Linked DNA regions of Spirosoma rhododendri. The protein of the gene in region 1 binds, or shares a complex with, the protein of each later gene. Links are inferred from orthologs where the notes say so. Each region holds a gene or a part of one and is shown on either strand. Other genes may lie near its edges. The genes, in order: pfkA and rny.

Evidence for each region.
Region 2: pfkA (region 1) and rny share a complex: the UniProt entries of both Bacillus subtilis proteins name them as parts of the possible RNA degradosome complex. The link is inferred for Spirosoma rhododendri from one-to-one orthologs.

The regions. Positions count from the first base shown.
Region 1 is NZ_CP051677.1:754,424-765,925, forward strand. What follows is about bases 4,444-7,382. They hold pfkA (6-phosphofructokinase), read left to right. Parts: upstream 4,444-5,395; coding sequence 5,396-6,370; downstream 6,371-7,382. Other genes in these bases: HH216_RS02925 (glycosyltransferase), read left to right, coding at 4,444-5,217; HH216_RS02935 (YdcF family protein), read right to left, coding at 6,461-7,243; HH216_RS02940 (TlpA family protein disulfide reductase), read left to right, coding at 7,344-7,382. Also shown: HH216_RS02905 (lipopolysaccharide biosynthesis protein), read left to right, coding at 1-825; HH216_RS02910 (class I SAM-dependent methyltransferase), read left to right, coding at 980-1,825; HH216_RS02915 (FkbM family methyltransferase), read left to right, coding at 1,920-2,726; HH216_RS02920 (glycosyltransferase family 4 protein), read left to right, coding at 2,723-4,009; more of HH216_RS02925, read left to right, coding at 4,069-4,443; more of HH216_RS02940, read left to right, coding at 7,383-8,801; HH216_RS02945 (DUF58 domain-containing protein), read right to left, coding at 8,900-9,811; HH216_RS02950 (septal ring lytic transglycosylase RlpA family protein), read right to left, coding at 9,898-10,329; HH216_RS02955 (DUF3276 family protein), read left to right, coding at 10,595-10,921; redox-regulated ATPase YchF, read left to right, coding at 11,147-11,502. UniProt on the Bacillus subtilis protein: Catalyzes the phosphorylation of D-fructose 6-phosphate to fructose 1,6-bisphosphate by ATP, the first committing step of glycolysis.
Region 2 is NZ_CP051677.1:5,595,884-5,607,439, forward strand. What follows is about bases 6,067-9,059. They hold rny (ribonuclease Y), read left to right. Parts: upstream 6,067-6,754; coding sequence 6,755-8,365; downstream 8,366-9,059. Other genes in these bases: HH216_RS23555 (hypothetical protein), read left to right, coding at 6,067-6,219; HH216_RS23560 (cell division protein ZapA), read left to right, coding at 6,249-6,542; HH216_RS23570 (DUF4230 domain-containing protein), read left to right, coding at 8,467-9,059. In the rest of the region: HH216_RS23535 (DUF1684 domain-containing protein), read left to right, coding at 32-622; HH216_RS23540 (IgGFc-binding protein), read left to right, coding at 741-2,669; HH216_RS23545 (SprB repeat-containing protein), read left to right, coding at 2,717-3,277; more of HH216_RS23555, read left to right, coding at 5,869-6,066; more of HH216_RS23570, read left to right, coding at 9,060-9,144; HH216_RS23575 (M1 family aminopeptidase), read left to right, coding at 9,170-11,197; HH216_RS23580 (VOC family protein), read left to right, coding at 11,212-11,556. UniProt on the Bacillus subtilis protein: Endoribonuclease that initiates mRNA decay. Initiates the decay of all SAM-dependent riboswitches, such as yitJ riboswitch. Involved in processing of the gapA operon mRNA, it cleaves between cggR and gapA.

The DNA.
Region 1 (11,502 bases):
GCCCTGAGTCTGGCCACGGCCCTGTCGTCGCAGGTGATTCTGGCGATCGATAAGGTTATGATTTCCAACAAGTTGGGACTGGACGATACGGGTATTTACGGCACAGCGTCATACTTCGCGGTGGTCATTGCTGTACCCGCTACGGCCCTCTACAAAGTGTCGGGCGCGCTCATCGCCGATTCATGGAAAACCAACGACCTCGACAACATTCGGATGATTTACCGCAAAAGCTGCCTGAACCAACTGGTGGCGGGCTGCCTGGTGTTCGTAGGCGTAGCGGCCAACCTGCCGGGTGTATTCCGCTTTCTGCCCGCCGGCTACGACGCGGGGTATTACGTCATTCTGTGGCTAGGGCTGGGTAAACTGCTCGACATGGCGACGGGCGTCAACGGCATGATCCTGTCGACCTCGCGCTACTACGCCTACGATTCGCTGTTTTTCGTTGCGCTGATCTTCATCACCATCGCCGTCAACGGCTGGCTTATTCCGCGTTACGGCATTACGGGGGCATCCATCGGCGCGGCACTGGCAACGGGTCTGTTCAACCTCGCCCGGACGCTGTTCGTCGGTTTTGCTTTTCGGATGCAGCCGTTCACCTGGCGCAACGCAGCCGTTATCGCACTCGGGCTGGCCGTCTGGTGGCTCGCGGTACAAATTCCGTACCCCGCCCCCACCGTCCCGATGTGGCAGACGCTGCTCGACATGGCGATCCGGTCAGCCCTGATAACCGGCCTGTTCGTGGGGGGCGTTATCGGCCTGAATCTATCGCCCGACGCGAGCAGTATGGCCGTAACTGCCTGGCAACGCATCCGCCGGGTTCGCTAACAACGGTTATCTTTGCGGTGTAACCCCTCGGCCCTCACCCCCGGCCCCTCCCGCGACGGCGGACCGCCCAAAACAGGAGAAGGGAGAGTTTTGAGTGTTTTGCCCCCCTCTCCCGTTCTGGGAGAGGGGCCGGGGGTGAGGGGTTTTCTATTCTATGCGCAAACTACTAATCGATCTGTTCGGTCTCGACCGGCTGTATAAAATTCGGAAGTCGCGGGTGGTCAACTACCTGCCCCGGCTCCGGCAGGCTACCCGCGCCTACAACTACCGCTACGGGCAGATTCTGCGCTGGAGCGTCGACTCGCGGGAGGATACCAACTACACCTACGCCCTCACCGACGACAGCCTGCTTTATCTGGCGCATACCGTCGCGGTGGTATCGGGGGTGTCGCCCGCAACGGTGCAGGCGTATTTCCGCGAAGTGCAGACCGACGACGCCCTACGCGACTACGTCCTGGAAAAAACCCGAACGTCGTCGTACAAGCGTGTGGCCGATCTACGCGTGGAATTCGGTCGGCGGCTGGGCTGGTACGCCCTCGTCCGGATTATGAAGCCGGGCGTCGTCATCGAAACGGGCGTCGACAAGGGGTTAGGGGCGGTGCTGCTGTGCTCGGCCCTCCTGCGAAACCGGGCCGAGGGATCGCCGGGTCGCTATTACGGCACCGACATCGCGCCCAAAGCGGGCTACCTCCTCGATGGCATCTACAAGGAAGTCGGGCAGGTGCTGTACGGCGATTCGATCACCAGCCTGAAAGCGTTCGACCAGCCCATCGACCTGTTCATCAACGACAGCGACCACTCGGCAACCTACGAGCTGGAAGAGTATAAAGTCGTGTTGCCGAAGCTGACGCCCAACGGCGTATTACTCAGCGACAACGCACACGTGGCCAGTTCGTTAGCACAACTCTCGCTGGAAGTCGGCCGCAAGTTTGTCTACTACCCCGAAGTGCCGAAAGACCACTGGTACCCCGGCGCCGGCATCGGCTTTTCTTTTTTATGAGTTTAAGGTTTGTAGTTCAAGGTTTAACGTTGCTCTCACAGATTAGCGTTAAGCATTGAACCTTAAACCTTCAACCACAAACGGTAAACCCACCATGTGGCTCTTTAAATACCTGTTTACGAACTTGTACCGGGCGGTGCAGACGCCGAACGGCCGACGGCTGCTGTGGCTGTTCTTCCGCTACGCCGGACGGCCGCGCCACCAGTCGGGGCTGATTCCGTTTATCAACTACCGCTTTCAGGTGCCCGACGCGCTGTCGTTCGTCTGGCAGTTCAAGGAAATCTTCGCCGACGAATCGTACCGGTTTACTACGACGGCCGCCCACCCGATCATCCTCGACTGCGGAGCCAACATAGGTACGAGTCTGGCCTACTTTCGGCAGACCTACCCCACTGCCCGGATTCTGGCGTTTGAGGCTGACCCGGCCATCGGTGAGGTGCTGGCAAAAAACCTGCGCGACAACAACATTCCCGACATCGAGATCATCAACAAAGCCGTCTGGGTCGATGAAAACGGGCTGGACTTCGGAACGGGCGAGGCCGATGCTGCGTCGATGTTTTCGGATACGGGGCGTCGGCGGGTACCGTCGGTGCGGTTGCGCGACTACCTGCTGCGCGAAACCCGCGTCGATATGCTCAAAATTGACATCGAAGGGGCCGAAACCGCCGTACTGACTGACTGCCGCGACGCGCTGGCTCACGTGCAGAATCTGTTCGTCGAATTTCACGCCTACATCGGGCATCAGCAGACGCTGGGCGAGGTCATTCAGGTGTTGGAAAGCAGCGGCTTTCGGTACTACATGGATAGCAATCAGGGCCGGACACGTCCGCTGGTTAACCACCGGTACCGGGGCAACGACATCATGGATTTGCAGCTCAACATCTTCGCGTACCGCCCGTGAACGTCGTCCACCTGAGCACCTACCACCTGTCGGGCGGGGCGGGCGTTGCGGCCACGCGCCTGCACCGGGCCATGCTCGCGCAGGGTATTGCGTCGACGCTGCTGGTGGGTATTCCCGACCGACTCGAACGGCACCAACCGGAAGACGGGGTGCTTTATCTGGCGAATAATTTTCTGGCCGAACAAACGGCTTTCGGGCGATTCGTGGCTGAGCGGCTGTACTTCCTGCCCTACGAACGCAGCCCGGCGGTGCGGTTTGGCTTTTCCCCGGCTCAGTTTGGCGCGAACCTGACCTTTCACCCAGCCATCCAGCAGGCCGACGTTCTGCACCTGCATTGGATTAACTTCGGTTTTCTGTCGATAGCGGGGCTCCGGGCGTTGTTTGCGCTCGGTAAACCCGTCGTCTGGACCATCCACGATCAGTGGGCGTTTACGGGAGGATGCCACTACAGCCGCACCTGCCTGCACTACCAGACCCACTGCCATACCTGCCCGTACCTGAAAAAACCGGGCGAACGCGACCTGTCATACCGCTTGTTCGAGCAGAAGAAAAGCCTGTTCGAGCAGCATACGCCACATTTTGTCCCGCCGAGTCAGTGGCTGGGCGACGATCTCCGGCGAAGTACGTTGCTGCGAAACGCGCCGATGACGGTTATTCCCAATACCATCGATCAGGCCGTTTTCTGCCCCGTCGACCGGGCCGATGCCAACGCCCGGCTCGACCTGCCCGACACGAAGACGAAGCGGCTGCTGTTCGGCAGTGCCAACGTTACCGACGAACGGAAAGGGTTCCGGTTTCTGGCCGAAGCTCTGCAACACATTCACAAAGTCCGCCCGGAGCTGTCGCTCGAACTGCTGGTGTTCGGCAAAGGCAAAACCTATCTGTTCAACGAAATCCCGTACACGGTGCGTCACCTCGGCATCCTGCGCGACGCCGACGACATCGTAGCCGCTTACAATGCCGCCGACGCGCTCGTCGTGCCGTCGCTGGAAGACAACCTGCCGAATACGATCATGGAAGCCCTTGCCTGCGGTACGCCCGTCGTGGGGTTTCGCACTGGCGGCATCCCCGAAATGATCGAACCCGGCCTGACCGGCTACCTCGCCGACGTCGCCAGTGCCACCGACCTCGCCCAAGCTATCACCCGCCTGCTCGACCACTCCGACCCGATCACCCTGCGCTACAACGCCCGCCACTTCGCCGAAGCGCACTATGGGGAGAGGGTAGTTGTGAAGCAACACCTAGAACTATACCGACAAAAGAGCGAAAGAGTGAAAGAGTGAAAGAGCGACCGTCTGGCGCCATCACTCTTTCACTCTTTCATTCTTTCGCTCTTTAACATATGCCCTCCCTCACCATCGTTAATCGCCACTATCCGCCGAATCCGGGCATCACCGGGGAGTCGGCCTGGGATTTGGCGCGGTACCTGATCGACCGGCACGGCATCGATGTTGTGGTGGTACATATCGAACGCACCTACGACGGCGGTGGGGCTATCCGGCAGCCGGTGGGTGAAACGCACGGCGTCAAAACGGTCTACGCGGGGAAGAATGGGCTGCTCAAACTCATCGCAGGCTTACTAGATGGTTTTCTGCTCATTCGCCGGGCACTGAAGGTTCGGCGGGGGCCGCTGTTGATTATGACGAGTCCGCCGATGCTGCCATTCTGGGCGTCGCTGCTGCTTCGACGTACACCCTACTGGCTCTGGTCGATGGATTTGTTTCCCGAAGGCTTCGCGGCCGAAGGCAAGGTCAGCCCGACGAATGCGCTCTACAAGTGGGTAATCCGGCAGACGTACCGCAACGCCCCGCACCACCTAATCGCGCTTGGTCCCCGGCAGGCCGAACACGTCCGGCACGAATACGGCAAACCCATCCCGACTACGATTCTGCCCTGCGGGGTGCTGATGCATCAGGAGCGCGACCGCGTCTGCCCGCCCTGGCGCGACCCAACCGACGGCCTGATCTACCTCGGCTACGCGGGTAACGTCGGGCAGGCGCACTCGGCGGACTTTCTGGAAAGCGTCATCCGCCACCTCGACCCAACTCGTTTCCGGCTGGTGCTTGCCCTGTACGGCACCAAAGCCGAATCGGTATTGAAAGCCACTGAAGGAAAGGCGGGCATCATCCGGTTGCCTAATATTCCCCGTAGCCAATTGCATTACCTCGATATTCAGCTTGTGAGTCTGCTCCCCGAATGGACACACATTGCGGTGCCCTCAAAGGCCATGAGCGCGGTTGGCTCAGGCTCACCCGTACTGTTCTGCGGTAGCCCCGATAGCGACAGCTACGTGCTGCTGCAACAGGCCGCCTATCTGATCGACGCCCGGCAACCCATCGACCCGGCGGTGGCTCAATTTCTGGCAACGCTCAACCCCAGCCAAATCATTAGCGGAAAGCAGGCAGCGGAGCAGGTAGCAGCGGGGCTGCAACGGCAGGTAGAGACGGCCTACGCGGAGCTGGCAGACTCGATACGCGCGGCAGATCGGTAGGCCCACGGCAAACACACGAGTACAGCACCGTCATTACGATTTTTTTAAATTTTTGTGGAAAAGGCGTGATAAGTAGGTGTCTTATGCTTTTTACAGAAGAATGACCATAAATTTGGCCCTGAAACCTACCCTAAATCTCCTTTTTATCCTTTTTCTGATAAAACTTAGTCTTTAACCTATGAAACGAATAGCTGTGTTTACCTCGGGTGGCGACGCACCGGGTATGAACGCCTGCATCCGGGCCGTTGTCCGGGGAGCGGTCTATCACGGACTCGAAGTATTCGGGATTCGCCGGGGGTACAGCGGAATGATAAATGGGGACATATTTCAGATGACGTCACACTCGGTGAGCAATATTGTTCAACGTGGCGGAACCATCCTGAAATCGGCCCGGAGCAAAGAATTCATGACGCCGGAAGGCCGGGCCAAAGCCGCCGAACAACTCCAGAAGTTCGGCATCGAAGGACTGGTGGCTATCGGCGGTAACGGTACCTTTACTGGTGCTACGCTATTTTACGACGAATACGGCATCCCAACCGTCGGCGCACCCGGCACCATCGATAACGACCTCTACGGCACCGATCATACCATCGGTTTCGACACGGCCGTTAACACTGCGCTGGAAGCTATCGACAAAATCCGCGACACCGCCGACTCGCACGACCGCATTTTCTTTATCGAAGTGATGGGCCGCGACTCTGGCTACATCGCCATTCAGTCGGGTATTGCGGGCGGTGCCGAAATGGTGATGGTTCCTGAAGTGCTGACGCCGATTTCGGAAGTTGTCGAGACGCTGAAAGCAGGCTGGAGCCGTCAGAAATCATCGTCGATCGTCGTCATCGCTGAAGGCGAAGAAGCCGGTATCGCCACCGAAATTGCGGAAAAAATACGGGCGCAGGTAGAGCCGAAAGTCGATATGCGCGTCACGACGCTGGGCCACATTCAGCGGGGTGGTATCCCCACGGCTTACGACCGGATTCTGGCCAGCCGACTCGGCCTGGGTGCCCTTGAAGGCCTGATGAACGGCGAGAAGAACGTGATGGCGGGTGTCGTCAACAACGAACTCGTCTACACCCCGTTCCGCGATACGATCCGCCTGCCCAAACCCATCAGCGAAGACCTCCTTCGGATGGTGAAGATACTGAGCGTTTAAAGAGCGAAAGAATGAAAGAGTGAAAGAGTGAAAGAGCGAAAGGTTGCTAACGCGCGCCATCGCTCTTTCACTCATTCACTCTTTCGCTCTTCAAATATACCCCGCTACCCAGTACACCACGTAGCCGACGATCTCGCGGATCAGGTGGTAGGCGTCGAGGAAGGCGGTTTCGTTGGGGAGGAGCCATTCCCCGATAGCAAACGAGCGGGGTGCCTGCCGAAAGCCGCCGGGATAGGGCAATACATCGACCCCTGCTTTCTGAAAGCATTTCACCGACCGACGCATATGCGGGGCCGACGTAACCAGCACGCAGCGATTCGTGTGAAACTGTCGGCGCAGCACCCGGCCAGAAAATAGGGCGTTCTGCCGCGTATTTCGCGAGTTATTTTCCAGCCATATATCGCCCGGTCGCACCCCGGCCAGGATCAGAAAACGCCCTCCCTGATGTCCTTCATCGGTGACGGGCTCCGGCCCGAGTGGTAAGCTACCGCTGCCCCCACTGATCAGAATTTTCCGAACAACACCCCGCTTGTAGAGATACAGCGCCTGCGCCAGCCGGTCGGACTCCGGCCCCAGCGACGGATGCTCATCGCCCGTATCAATGTGGCTGTTGGTTGTGCCGCCGGTCAGCACCACGGCTACAGAGCGGGAACTGTCGGGGCGGGGCAAGGTCGAAGGCGGGTATTCCCACCACCGCGCCAGTTCGTTCGTCAGCAGCGAATTGCCTGATAACCAGAACAGCGCGATAGCCAGTCCGACACCCCAGCGACGGCGGTGTGGGTTACGGGTAAAGAACGCCCAGAGCAGCGCGGCCAGCAGCCAGCCAGCGGGGGTGAGCAGGTAATTGAGCGTTTTAGAAAAGAAGAAAAACATAGACTAGCGGGGCTGGCACAGACGTTGTAACGATGCGGAGGATGGGCGCAAAACCCGTAAATTTGACTGTTCAGCCATGAAGATATATTTCCACTCGTTTATGCATCATTTATTTTTAGCTGTGCTGGTTGCGTTCGCTTCGGCCACCGGGCTGTTGGCCCAGTCGGCACCGGCAACCGGCGGAGCAGCCTACACTATCAACGGGCAGATTCGCGGAGTCTCCGATACGACCTGTGTGCTGGCCCACTACTACGGCACCACGCAGTACATCCCCAAAGATACGGCCCGCACCGACCGCGAGGGCCACATGGTATTTACTGGCGCCAAACCCCTGCCTGAAGGCTTGTATCTGCTCGTAACGCCCAAAAACGGCTACGTCGAATTCCTGATCGACAGCGACCAGAATTTTTCGTTTGCCACCGACACGGGGAGCGTCGTGAAGAACATGAAAATCACGGGCTCGAAAGAGAACGAACTGTTCTATGGCTACCAGCAGAGCCTGAACAAACTGTATGACGAAGCGAAAGTAATCGGGCAGCAGAAAAAGCCGGGCGATGCAGCCGCCAACGCCGAGGTCGATAAGAAAATGACGGCCCTGCAAAAGCAGGCACAAACCGACCGCGATCAGTTCTTTACGGCTAACAAAAATTCGTTTGCGGTGAAAATCATCAAAGCCGCCAGCGAACCCGAAGTGCCCACCGCGCCCAAAGCGTCAAACGGTCGCCCCGACTCGGTATGGGTATTCAACTACTTCAAAAAACACTTCTGGGACGACTACGACTTCTCGGACGAGCGGTTCGTCCGCACCAACATTCTACAACGTAAGCTTGATCGGTACATTAAGGAGCTGACCGTGCAGAACCCGGATTCGCTCGTCAAAGAAGCCGATTATGTCGTTGGTAAGGCGCAGGCCGGGAAGAACAAAGATGTGCTCCAGTACGTCATTTACTACATCACGAGTCAGTACGAACGGCCCAAAGTGGTCGGCACCGACGGACTGTTCGTGCATATGTTCGAGAAGTACTACAAGACCGGCGTTATGCCCGTTTCGGATAGCTCGACGTTGAAAAGCATTGGCGAACGGGTAGCCACGTTGAAACCGTTACTGGTTGGAAAAGTCCTGCCTGCTCCCGTCGTGAGCGACACGCTGAGCAGGCCCATCAACTTTCAGAACATCAAAGCCGACTATACGGTCGTGTACTTCTACGACCCGCACTGTGGTCACTGCCGCGAGAGCGCACCCGGCCTGAAGAAATTCACCGATGCCAACAAAGGTAAGGGTGTGGAAGTCGTCGCGATTGCGATTGACCAGACACCGGCCGAATGGAAGAAGTTTATCCGTGAGTTTAAGCTGGGCAACGCCATCAACGGCTACGATTACAAGCACCAAACCGACTTCCGTACCCGCTTCGATGTATGGACGACACCAACTGTCTACGTGCTCGACAAGCAGAAGAAGATCATCGCCCGCAAGCTACCGCCCGAGCAACTGGAAGACTTCGTGCAGTTCCACAAAAAGCAGCAGGCAGCCACCGCCAAAGCATCGGCTAAAAAATAGGGGTTCTTAAACACAGAGAGCACGGAGTGCATCACGGAGGTCACAGAGCTTTGCTCTTTTTTCTTCGTGACCTCCGTGCCTCTGTGTTGAAGAACCTTTTACTTCATTTTCGTCCGCTTCACCAGATACGCCGTCAGGATTTGCTCAAATCCCTGCGCGATGTCGGCTTCAATGAAGTCGATTTTGTATTGCCCGCAGCGCATCCGCAGGTCCTGAAACTGCTGCTTCACCGCCTGCTGATACGACGCCCGCACCTGCCCCGGCTGTAGCTTTACCTTCTCACCTGTTTCCAAATCGATGAACTCGTAAGGCCGCTCATCGAACGCAAAGTCCTCTTCTGTTTTCTTATCCGTGACGTGAAACAGCAACACCTCGTGCAGATTGTGTCGCAGGTGTTGCAGGGCCGAGAACAGCGCATCACTCTTCGACACGTTCTCGAACATATCGCTGAAAATAATCACCAGCGACCGCTTGTTGATTTTCTCCGCCACCTGATGAATCACGTCGGCCGCTGAAGTACGTCGTAGGGGCTTCGGCTGCTTCATGAGCAGGTCGAGCTGCGTGAACAGCTTGTGAACGTGCGAGGGTGTCGATTTGACCGGCGTCTGTACGTCGATGGTGTCGGCGAAGGTCGTCAGGCTGACGGCATCTTTCTGACGTTGCAGCATATACGCCAGGCAGGCAGCGGCCATCACGCTGAACGTCATCTTGCCGTAGTTGGCTTCGGGATAATACATCGACGACGACGTGTCGATCAGGAGGTGGCAGCGGAGGTTGGTTTCTTCCTCGTACCGCTTGACGAACAGCTTCTCCGTCTTGCCGAACACTTTCCAGTCGATGTGCCGGGTCGTTTCACCGGTATTATACAGCCGGTGTTCGGCAAATTCAACCGAAAACCCGTGAAACGGCGACTTATGCAGGCCCGTGATAAAGCCTTCGACCATCTGCCGGGCCAGAAATTCGACGTTGCCGAATTCGCGCACCTGCCCAAGATTAAGGGATTGTTTCATTGCCAAAAGGTACGCAAAAGCACGTACCTATCCTACCAACGGCGCGGGGCACGGCCGTGGTATCGACAATTGTAACTGACGACGATTTACAGCGCAGGCTGCATTAGCGACTGATTCATATCGGGCGTAATCAGCACCGATACCAAGTCGTTAACGCGGCTTTTGTCGAGTACGCGCAGGGTGACGCTGGTAACACCTTTACCCATCAGACCAATAGCTTCGGCGGCCGCGTGCGACAGATCGACGATGTGCCCTTTGGTGAATGGCCCCCGGTCATTCACCCGCACGATAACCGATCTCATCGTTTTCAGATTGGTTACTTCAATCAGCGTATTGAGGGGGAGGGTGCGGTGAGCGGCCGTGAAGGCTTTGAGGTTGACACGCTCACCGAAGGCCGTCATGCGACCGGCAAATTTCGATGCGTAATAGGTTGCTTTTCCCTTTTGGGCAGGCCCAGCCGGTTTTACTGCCGACTTAAAGCCGCCTACAAAAAGCAGCAACGACACGAGTAAATTCATTTGACTTTTGGTAAAGGTTACGGACTGACCAGTTGCCGAAAAACGATGGCTGCGTGGCCGAAATCTCCAAAAAGTACAACTCCTGTAAAACAAAGGTAGTCCTGCCAGCCCTTACTACCAAGCAATTAGGCCGAAACCTGTGGAAATGCTTCTACAGGTACGCGGAAATCTATCCCGCCAGTTCTACAAAAGATGGGGCCGCTTTTTTTATTATGGCCTGATTCCACGTACTTTAGCCCGAACTATCGGCTAACTTAATCAACCTGTGGAGGATCGGGATCGGGAGAAAATCTACTCAAAACGTGTACGGGCGGGTAAACGGACGTACTTCTTCGACGTCAAAGCGACGCGCTCGAACGATTATTACCTGACCATCACCGAAAGTCGGCGGCAGGGGCAGGGCGAAAGCTACACCTACGAAAAGCAGAAGTTGTTTTTGTACAAAGAAGACTTCGATAAGTTTCTGGAAGCCCTCCAGGAAACGCTCTGCCACGTCAAGCAGGATTTGATGCCCGACGTCGACTTTTCGCAGTTCGCCCAGCACGATCGCGAGCAATCCGACGACTTCAGTACGGAGTTGAAATGGGAGTAGCGGGGTCTGCTACGTTTCCCCTCACCGACCAGCCCTCTTACGTTACGCTGCCTTCGCTGCCACCGAAGGCTTTTTTTACGGCCCGCCGGTGCGGTGGTCCGCCGATGTAGGTGTAATTTTGTGGAAAAACTAAAGAGCGAAAGAGCGAAAGAATGAAAGAGTGATCTTGTAAACCCACACTTATGGATCACTTTTTCATTCTTTCGCTCTTTCGCCCATTCAACGATGGGTCTACAATGTGGAATCGTTGGTTTGCCGAACGTAGGTAAGTCGACGCTGTTTAATGCAATTTCGAGCGGGAAGGCCGAAGCCGCCAACTATCCGTTCTGTACGATAGAACCAAACGTGGGCGTCGTAACCGTCCCCGACGAGCGGCTCGATACGCTGGAAGGGCTGGTAAAACCCCAGAAAGTGGTGCCGACGATTATCGAGTTTGTCGACATTGCCGGACTGGTGAAAGGCGCGAGTCAGGGAGCCGGGCTGGGCAACAAGTTTCTGGCCAACATCCGCGAAGTCGACGCGATTGTACATGTCATTCGCTGCTTTGAAGACGACAACATCGTACACGTCGAAGGGAAAGT
Region 2 (11,556 bases), 4.8 Mb from region 1 along the record:
ACGTTATTTCGCCCCACAATCGACTACCCCTATGACGACCCGAACCATCCTGCTGATCGTTCTTGGCCTGGGAATTATCGCCCTGCTTTATGTTACACTCGTTGATGGACAGTCGGGGATCGACACCCCGATCGATCCGGTCCGCTACAAGCAGGAACTGATGGACGAACGAGCGAAGAAAGATCAGAACTTCCGCACCGGTTCTGATTCACCCATTACCAATAAAGCTCAATTTTCGGGCCTAACTTATTTCGCCCCCGATCCGGCTTACCGCGTTACAGCCCGGCTCGAACCGTTTGCCGACAAAACCCAGAAACTGGTTGTTCGCATGAGCGACGGCAGCGAGGAAGTGTACGAGAAATTTGCCCACGCTGTTTTTCAGTTACAGGGCGAAACGAGTCGTCTGCTGATTGTAAAAGCCGATGGTGAGTACACGGTTCTGTTCCAGGATGCTACGTCCGGGAAAGAAACCTACGGGGGCGGGCGCTACCTCGAACTCGACTCGAAACAGATGAGCGACACGCAGGTTGTTCTCGATTTCAACGCAGCTTATAATCCGTATTGCGCCTACAATCCGGGCTATGCCTGCCCGCTTCCCCCGCCGAAAACAAACTATCGGTAGCGGTACGTGCCGGGGAACGGTATACGCCACACGACTAGAAAAGTGAGTTTTGAGAGAGATAAAGCAGGTTGCGGCATAACTATTGCCCCTATAGACTTTATATTCCTCTCTCGACCAAGTGAAATCAGTTCTTCTCGTCTTATTCGTTAGCATCTCATTCCTGAGTATATCCAGCACGGTGGCGTTCGCCCAGACGGCCGAGATATGCAACAACGGAATCGACGACGACGGCGACAACCTGATCGACTGCCAGGACCCCGACTGCCCCGAGTGCGCACAAGCCGTCACGTGCGCCCAGCCTAACATTTACTACCTGCCTACCATCTACGGTAATCCGTCGGTTGGCAACACCCAATACGGAACGCAGGATCTGATTCTGTCGACCCGATCAGCCAACGCCATCGTCACCATCAGAACGCCCGACGGCTCGTTTAGTCAGCAGGTGGTGCTAACGTCGGCGACTTCGACCAGCATCGCCCTCCCCCTGTCGGTGGTGATGTCGCCCAACCCTAATACGAAGGAAAGAAACAAGGGATTGATTCTTCAGTCGGACCAGCCGATTCAGGCTACCTACCGGCTGACACCCCTTAACAATCAGGACATTATTTCGCTGAAAGGCAAAGCTGGGTTGGGTTATGCCTTTTACGCCGGTAGTCAGACCCGATTGTCGACAACGCAGAACGCCGTCGATCAGCGGCACTTCGTCAGCGTGATGGCCACCGAAGCCAACACCACCATCCGGATTCGCAGCCCAACGCCCTTACTGGGTGTTACAAATCCATCGAATTTTACCATCTCGCTTAATGCGGGGGAAACCTACATGGTTACCTCGACTACGCTAACGACCACGACATCCAGCAACTCGTCTGTTGCGGGGCTGCTGGTAACTTCCGACAAACCGGTGGCCGTCAACTCCGGCTCGCAACATACCTACAACCCCTACAGCGGTAACCGCGACGCAGGCTTCGATCAGCTTGTTCCGGCCCGGATAACCGGTCAGCAATACATAGCCGTTCATGGCCAGAACAACGCCAATGCGTCTGACTACGTCTTTGTCGTCGCGATTGAAAAAGCGACCAGCCTTACCATTACGGGTCCGGCTACGGCAAACGGGCCACCCACATCCCTGACCACCATCACGCTCGACGCCGGGCAGGTATACACCTACAACCTGACCAACTCGGCCTTTAGCCGGGCGTTTCAGTTTACGGGTAACAAAAAATTCTACGCCTACCAGGTTTCGTCGGTAGCTGCCAACGAGTATGGCATGGCGATTCTGCCAGCCATCACGAATTGCACGGGTAGTATACGTACAGATTTCTTCCGCAACGTGGGCAGCACAATCGAGCAGGCCCTCGTCGTCATTCCCACCTCAGCCCTGCCGAGTCTGCTGTTCAACAATCAGTCGTACACGGCCAGGGGGTCGGTCAGAGACAGTGTGCGCGTAAATGGCACGGCCTATTCCGTCGTCAGTTTTACCGCCAATACCGCTTCGCCCTTTAGCCAGGCCAACGTACTGACCGCCAGTCAGCGGTTTCACGTCGGCGTCATCAGCGGGTCAAGTGCTACAGGCAATTTTGGCTACTACTCAAACTACGATGCGCCGGTCGACGTGCTGGACCCCACGTCTAACCAGCCGACCAGTTTCTACCGCGCAGCCCAGGTTACGCCCGGTCAGCGGAGACAGCACTGCCTTCGGCTGAACAGCTGTGGTAGCACCAACTTCATCCAGAACGTCGTCGGTGGCACCCTGACCGGCTCCGTCAGTATCGACCCATCAAACAACACCTGCCTGCTGTACACGATGCGCAGTAATGCCCCTAACTGCGGGCGGGATACCATCCGGGTAACGGTCGTCAACGAACTGGGACAAACCGGCTCGGTCTGCCTTGAATTCGTCAATTCATCGAACACGATACAGCCGACGATTACCCCCGAAACCCTGCTGTTTGCCGCCCCACGGGGGCAACCTCGCTCACGGCATCCGCCAACAGCACAGGTGGCCCCTACACGTATCAGTGGATCACAGCCGATCAGCAGCTGCTAACGACGGCGGTTATCTCGACAACCAGCACAGGGCGGTTCAGGCTTACCGTGACCGATGCCGCCGGTTGTCAGGACACAACCTCAGTCGTCGTTACGGGCGATACGCCAGCCATTGGTTTCGTTGGCAGTTCAGCAACAGCCTGCATCGGCTCGTCGTCACCATACAGCGTCAGCAGCACGTCGGGCACTTACAGCTGGACGGTCACGGGCGGCACCATCGCCAGCGGGGGAACGCCTACCAGTACGACCGCACTGGTAAACTGGACAGCCACGTTGGGCACGCTGCGCGTATCGGTCACCAGTGCCAACGGCTGTACGGCCGTCACCAGTCTGACCGTCACGGCCTACTCCGCCCCTACGCTGTCGACAGCGGCCGTGCCTCCCACGTGCTTCGGGGCCAGCGACGGGCGCATCACGCTGACGGCCAGCGGTGGCAATCCGCCCTTTACGTATGCCTGGTCAACTGGTGCAACGACGAAAGACCTTACCAACGTAATAGCGGACAAATACACCGTTACCGTCACGTCGGGCTGCCCGTCAACCACCACTGTACGGCTGGCAGACCCTTATCCTATACTCTGCCCGAAAGTAATTCTCAGGCGACTTTGACCTGCGCAACCGCTACGCTTTCTACGTTCTTCCTTTTACCGGGTTGCCCTTCTCCTTACCTTTGCATTTTTATCGCAATGCCGCCGTATGGAGATTTCCTATAAATGGTTACAAACGTTCATTGATTTACCCGAGTCGCCCGAAGAAGTAGGCAAACGCCTGACCGGAACGGGTCTTGAAGTCGAAGGTATTGAGCGGTTCGACGCTGTGCCGGGTGGCCTCGAGGGGTTGGTCGTGGGCGAAGTATTGACCTGTACCAAACACCCCGATGCCGATTCACTTAGCCTGACCACTGTCGACGCGGGCGATTCGGCCCCCTGTCGATTGTCTGCGGTGCACCTAATGTCGCTGCCGGTCAGAAGGTTATAGTGGCAAAAGTGGGCGCTACGCTCTACCCCGCCGGTGGTGAACCGTTTACGATCAAAAAAGCAAAAATCCGGGGAGCCGCTTCGGAAGGAATGCTCTGTGCCGAAGACGAAATCGGGCTCGGGCAGTCGCACGCGGGCATCATGGTTCTGTCGACCGACCTGCCCAACGGCACTCCGGCCGCGCGCTATTTCAACCTCGAAGCCGACTACCAGATTATCATCGGTCTGACGCCCAACCGCATCGACGCAGCCTCGCACCTCGGTACCGCCCGCGACCTCCACGCCGTACTGAACCAGCCGCTGCGCCTGCCCGACGTAAGCCGCTTCACCGTCGACAATACATCCCTTACGCTGGACGTACGCGTTGAGGACGTTGCCGCCTGCCCGCGCTACACAGGTCTGACAATCAGCAACCTGACCGTCGGCGAATCGCCCGACTGGCTCAAGCAGCGACTCCGGACGATCGGCATCAACCCAATCAACAACGTCGTCGACATCACCAATTTTGTCTGCCACGATCTGGGTCAGCCGCTCCACGCATTCGACGCGGATAAGATCGCGGGTAATCAGGTCATCGTAAAAACGCTGCCCACCGGTACTCCTTTTGTTACCCTCGACGGTATCGAGCGTAGCCTGACCGATACCGACCTGATGATTTGCAACGCCGACGGGCCGATGTGCATCGCGGGCGTATTCGGCGGCAAAGAATCGGGTGTTACGGAGCAGACAACGCGCATCTTCCTGGAGTCGGCGTACTTTTCGGCCCAGTCGGTGCGGAAAACGGCGCAGCACCACCGGCTCAAAACCGATGCGTCGTTCCGGTTCGAGCGGGGCACCGACCCCAACATGCCCGTTTTTGCACTGAAACGGGCCGCTCTCCTGATGCAGGAAGTAGCCGGGGGGCAGATCACGTCCGACATTACCGACCTATACCCTGCTCCCGTCGAGCCGTTCCGCGTACCGGTCCAGTACCGTAATATCGACCGGCTGATCGGGATCCAGATAGCCCACGACGAGATCAAACGTATTCTGTCGGCGCTCGACATCGAGCAGGCCGACGGAACAACGGACGGGTTTACGGCCATCGTTCCCCCCTACCGCGTCGACGTGACGCGCGAAGCCGACGTGATCGAAGAAATCCTGCGCATCTACGGGCTGGATAACATTCCGCTGTCGAGCAGCCTGTCGGCTGAATCACTGACCGAGTTCCCCAAAAACGACGTCAATCAGTGGCAGAGCCGGGTTGGGCAGGTGCTGACGGCGGTTGGCTTCTATGAAATCCTGACGCTCTCGCTCACGCGCCCCGCCTATCACGACGCTATCCGGGCCAGCCTGCCCGGTACCGATGTGACGTTGCTCAATCCACTCAGCGATGAGCTATCAGTGATGCGGCAGAGTATGCTATTTTCAGCCCTCGAAACGCTGACTTATAACCTCAACCGGCGGCAGCGGGATTTGAGCCTGTTCGAGTTCGGCAAGGTGTATTTCCAGACCACTACCGACGACGGAGCGACGAAGTACACCGAGCGGATGCGGCTAAGTCTGGCCATGATGGGCAACCAACGGGCCGAAAGCTGGCAGCAGAAAAGTCAGCCGGTAGCCTATACCGACCTGGTAGCTGCCGTGCAGCGTGTGCTGAACCTGTTCCGGATTGGCCCCGATCAGGACCGCCGGACTGAATCGCAACCCGCCGACCCGACCCTGTTTCAATACGGACTTACGTACCTGGTCAATAAAAAACCGGTTGTAAGCCTGGGACTGGTACAGCCCCGCCTGACCAAACTGGTCGATCTGAAGCAACCGGTGTTCTACGCCGACTTCGACTGGGATTACCTGATGAAACTGGGTAGCCCGAAGGTACGTTATCAGGAAGTGTCCCGTTTCCCCAGCGTCCGACGCGATCTGTCGCTGGTACTCGACAAGAGCGTGGGCTTTGAGCAGATCGACCGGCTGGCGCACCAGACCGAGCGTAAGTTGTTGCAGACCGTCAACGTATTCGACGTGTTTGAAGACGATTCGCTGGGTACCGACCGCAAGGCCTACTCCGTCAGCTTTATGTTGCAGGACCCGCAACAGACGCTCACCGACGCCACCATCGACAAAACAATGCAGCGGCTGATGGGCGCTTTTGAGCGCGAGCTGGGTGCTCTGATTCGTAAATAAGTGCTTTTTTATCGGTAATCTGCCGGAGCCGGCAGATTACCGGCCATGCCCTCCATCCCAATGAATCCAAATGGAATTAATGAATTTCAATTGTGGTCGCTGATCGATCAGTTGCAGAGCAACATAGTTCAGCTGAAGGAGGAAGCCAAGACGTCGCAGCGTACAATTGAGAAGCTACAACGCGACCGACAGGAGGTTCGGAAGGACCTGGCATTGAAAGAGCGGGAACTAAAGAAGCTGGAGAAAAAACTGGCTGACTCGAAGAAAAAACTACCAAAGTCGAAAGAATTTGGTAAAATTGTAGGTAACAATCTGTCTGCGACAGATCCGAATGCCGAACTAAAGCAGCAACTCGACGAATATATTCGGACTTTAGACCGATGTATAACGCACTGGAGTAATTTGTCATAACTATTAACTGCCCCTGGCTAATGTCTACCATGCCGACCTCAGCCATAGAAGAAAGACCTGTAAACGTTAAAATTGCCGGCATCAGCTACAAAATACTGGTTGAGCCGGAGACAGAGGTATTCGTTAGAAATGCCGCTGAACGGATGCAGCAACTACTGGATGAATTAAAGGAGGAGGGTATCGATAACCCCGGCGAAGCAATGATGCGCATTGCCTTCGACGGGTTAGTCAACAAATTCAGAAGTGACCAGCAAGGGCAGCAATTACAACAAATGTTATACAAACGAATTGTGCAACTCGACAACGTCGTCACATCGGCGTAGTTTGTCTTGTAGCCCGATTCATTTTACACGTCGCTATAATTCATCACTGAACTAACGAAAAAAATCAACCGATCAGAGACGATTATTTATCTAGCAGAATCCGTCTTTTTTCCTTCGCCACACTTCGTTTTTTTATTGATGATTTAACTGTAATCGGTAGTCGTATCGCAGCAGGTTGCTAATTTTTTTTCAACCTTAACGATATACTTCCAATGGATATTCCAGTTTGGATTGCTATACTGGCCTTACTGGCTGGTGGCGGACTGGGGCTCGTGATCGGCCGGCGAACAATGGCCGATACCCACGCAAAACGTGAGCAGGAAGCCGAAGAGAAAGCGGCCGCTATCCTGAAAAATGCCGAACAGCAGGCCGAGACCATCAAGAAAGAACGGATGCTCGAAGCCAAAGATAAATACATCCGCCTGAAAGCAGAGTTTGAAGAAACGACGAGCCAAAAGCGGAATCTGCTTCAGCAGAACGAAAATAAACTCAAGCAGCGCGAGCAACAACTGGCGCAGCAGGCCGATCAGCAGCGCACTCGTGACCAGGAGCTGAATCAGCAGCGCAACGAGATCAATCAGCAACGGAACACCCTCAATCAGCAGAACGACGCGCTGGCGAAACGACGTGAAGACGTTGATCGGCGGCAGCAGGAAGCCGACACCATGCTGGCCGAACAGGTGGCGCAGCTGGAGCGCATTGCCGGTTTATCGGCCGATCAGGCGCGCGAACAACTCATCGATACGCTGAAAGCCGAAGCCGAAACACGGGCTTCGTCGTACGTCAAAAACATTATCGAAGAAGCCAAGCTGACGGCCACCAAGGAAGCCAAAAAGGTGGTCATCGAAACCATTCAACGTACGGCTACCGAACACGCGATCGAAAACTGCGTGTCGGTGTTCAATATTGAGTCGGACGATGTGAAGGGCAAAGTGATCGGGCGCGAAGGGCGCAACATCCGGGCGCTGGAAGCCGCCACTGGTGTTGAAATCATTGTCGACGATACCCCCGAAGCCATCATTATTTCGGGTTTCGACCCGGTCCGGCGCGAGATTGCGCGGCTGTCGCTGCACCGGCTCGTACAGGATGGCCGGATACACCCGGCCCGTATCGAAGAGATTGTGGCCAAGACCCGCAAGAACATCGAAGACGAGATTGTCGAAATCGGCGAGCGGACGGTTATCGACCTCGGTATCCACGGGCTACACCCCGAACTGATTAAGATGGTTGGGCGGATGCGCTTCCGCTCCAGCTACGGGCAGAACCTGCTTCAGCACTCGCGCGAAGTGGCAAAGCTTTGCGCTACGATGGCCGCTGAACTGGGGCTGAATGCCAAGCTTGCCAAGCGGGCGGGCCTGCTGCACGACATTGGTAAAGTATGGCCCGAAGAAGCCGAACTGCCCCACGCGATTCTGGGGATGGAACTGGCGAAGAAATACAAAGAGAATCCAGAGGTCATCAACGCTATCGGCGCCCACCACGACGAGATCGAGATGACGAGCATGATCTCGCCCATCGTACAGGTCTGTGACGCCGTATCGGGCTCACGTCCGGGCGCACGGCGGGAGATGATGGAGTCGTATATCAAGCGGCTGAAAGACCTCGAAGCACTGGCGGGCGGTTTCCCCGGCGTTACGAAATGCTACGCTATCCAGGCCGGGCGCGAACTGCGGATCATGGTCGATGCCGACCACATTTCCGATGACCGGGCCGGTGCGCTTTCGTACGAAATTTCGCAGAAAATTGAGAAAGAAATGCAGTATCCGGGGCAAATAAAAGTTACCGTTATCCGGGAAATGCGCGCAGTAGCTTACGCTAAGTAACTGCACTTACCAATAGACAAAGTGTACTGCAAAACAGTTGATTAGCTGTTATGTAGTACACTTTTTTCATTTGTCGAATTCGCCTACTTTTATCGTCACCTATGGATTTTTTGACCACTTTTTTGTTGCTGATCGCTGGAGCTGGCGGGGGCGTTGCAGCCGCCAATATGCTGCGTAAACGCACCGGCGTAACTGACGTCCGGCATGAATCGACGCTGCTGCTGGAGCGTATCGAAAAGGTATTCAAAGTGGTGATGGCGGAAGGCTATTTCTCGGAGATTTACAACTACCAGGATCAGAAGAAAATCCTGTACCTGCTCAATGACCCGAAAAAAGCGATGGTCATTGCCAAATCGAAGGTGCTGGTTGGGTTCGACTTTGCCAAAGTACGTTTTCAGGCACCCGACCCCAACGACCGGATGCTGGTCATCGAATCGTTTCCGGAACCGGAAGTGTTATCGATCGATACCGATTATCGGTTCTACGATATTCAGGCGGGAATTCTGAATCATTTCAACGGGGCCGACTACACCCAGATTCTGAGTGAGGCCAAGCAGGTGATGAATGAACGGGCCATGCAAAGCGATCTGCCCAAGATCGCCAACAATCAGATTCAATATATGATGTTTCAGCTGGCATCGTCGATGGGCTGGCAGTTGCAGCTACCCGAGGCAGATCAGCGTCGGCTAGATGCCCTGCGGGCGGAGGCTGAACGCAGCGATCAACCGCTCAAGGCTATACTCCCATCAGGTAACGATCCGGCCAGTTCCCAGTCATAATAACATACGCCTTCCTCTTCATAACATGCTATCTACTACGATCCAGCTTTCGTTTGCGCGAATCCTGACTGGTGTTCTGTGTCTGCTCAGTTTTGTTTCGCTGGCGCAGCTAAACGCCGATACCGACGGGGGAAGCTTCTGCCGGGACGGGAAAGTCCGCGCGATGACCCGGCAGGCCAGCAACCCCAAAGCCCGGCTGGCGTATCCCGGCGACAACAATATCGACGTTAACTACTACGGACTGGATCTGAACCTAACGTACAGCCCCAAGTACCTGCGCGGGGCGGTGACGGTTAAACTCAAGTGCACAGCCGCTTCGTTGTCCTCTTTTTTCCTCGATCTTAATTCAACAACGGGTTCTGCCGGTCAGGGGCTACGCGTCGATTCGGTGAAAGCCAATGGGCAAAAGCTGTTGTACCAGTTTACCCAGAGTCGGCTGACCATCACGCCCGCTCAGCCCCTGACAAACAGCCAGATTTACAGCGTTACGGTGTACTATCAGGGTGTGCCGAATGGGCAGGCGCAAAACAGTTTTTCGTTCAGCACGCACGAACGGACAAGCGACCCGGTGATCTGGAGCCTGAGCGAGCCCTACGGTGCCCCCGACTGGTTTCCGTGCAAGGATACCCCCGCTGATAAAGCGGACTCATCGGACGTGCGTATCACGGCTCCCTCTATGTTCGTGTCCGTCTCGAACGGTACGCTCGTCAGTACGACGGTAAACAACAACGGTACAACGACTTATGCCTGGCGAAACCGTCACCCCATCGCGCAGTACCTGATCTCGATTGCGATGTCGAACTACACCCGCTACGACACGCCCTTCACCTACAACGGGCAGACTATGCCTGTTACGCACTACATCTATCCCGAAATCCTGTCGTCAGTCAAGGCTAATCTGGACCTGACGCCCACTATGCTGCAACTGTTTACAACCCGGTTTGGACCCTATCCTTTCCTGCGGGAAAAGTACGGACACGCTCAGTTTACCCAGGGTAACGGTGGTATGGAGCACCAAACGATCAGTTCGATGGAAGCCGGTGCACTTATTCCCGCCGTCATTGCTCACGAGTTGGCCCATCAGTGGTTTGGCGACAAAATTACCTGTCGCGACTGGCAGAATATCTGGCTCAATGAAGGCTTTGCCTCCTACGCCGAAGCCGTTTATGCCGAGTCGGTGAGCGGGCAATCGGGCTATATGAGTACGATGGCCAGCTTTATGGCCCGCGCCCGAACGGCTACCGGCAGTATCTACGTGCAGGACATCAGCAACTTCGGTAACATATTCAACGGTGCCCGCAGTTACGCCAAGGGAGCGGCCGTTCTCCACATGCTTCGGGGCATCGTTGGCGACGACACCTTTTTTCAGATTCTGCGCACCTACACTAGTACCCTGTCGCTGGCTTACCAAACCGCAGTTACAGAAGATTTTCAGGCCGTTGCGGAACAGGTATCTGGCCGGAAACTTGATTACTTTTTCAAGCAGTGGATCTACGGCGAAGGCTACCCAACCTACCGTTACACGATTAACGGAATGCCAACCGCCCGAACCGTAACAGTACAGCTCGATCAGCGCAACTCCGTTTCGACCAACCCCGGTTCGTTTACCATGCCAGTCCAGCTTCGGGTACAGTCGGCAGCGGGCGACACGGTCGTTACCGTGCAGAACAACACAGCGAGTCAGACGTTTACGCTGCCCGCCAAAGGAGCGGTTACGGGTATCGTGATCGATCCGGGCAACTGGATTCTGAAAGCAACGGAGTCCGGAAATGTCATCACCGCCATCGACGAGCCTGTGGGTACGCAGTTTTCTGTATACCCCAACCCCGTTTCGGAAAACCTGTCGATTCGGTTCTCAACGATCAGTACGGGACCATTTTCGATTGGCCTGACAAGCCTTACCGGGCAATCCGGCCCTCGCCTGTCAGAAGCCGCGCTGCCCCCCGGCGAACACACCCGTCAGCTTTCGGTAAAGGGTCTGGCAGCGGGGCAGTACGTACTGACGCTCGAAACGGCATCGGGGCGGCAGAGTGAGGTAGTTTTGGTTCGATGACCGCTTTTGGCCTCATGAAACACCTTTTCTACGCCCTGTTATTGCTACCAGCACTCGCCATCGGGCAGGATAAGCTAGGCATCGTCCGTCATAATCACCTCGGCATTCACGTCAAAGATATTCCGACGAGTGCGGCATTTTACCGCGACGTGATGGGCTTGAAACCAGCCCCCGTTCCCGACAATCTGAAAGCAACCCGCGCCTGGTTTGATCTGGGCAACGGTCAGATGATTCACCTCCTCAACGGCCGTACCGCGCAAGTCAACCACGACCGCAACGGCAGTCATTACGCGCTGTATGTGGAAGATATCGCCAAATCGGAAGCGTACCTGAAGGCGAAACAGATTCCGTATCATCGA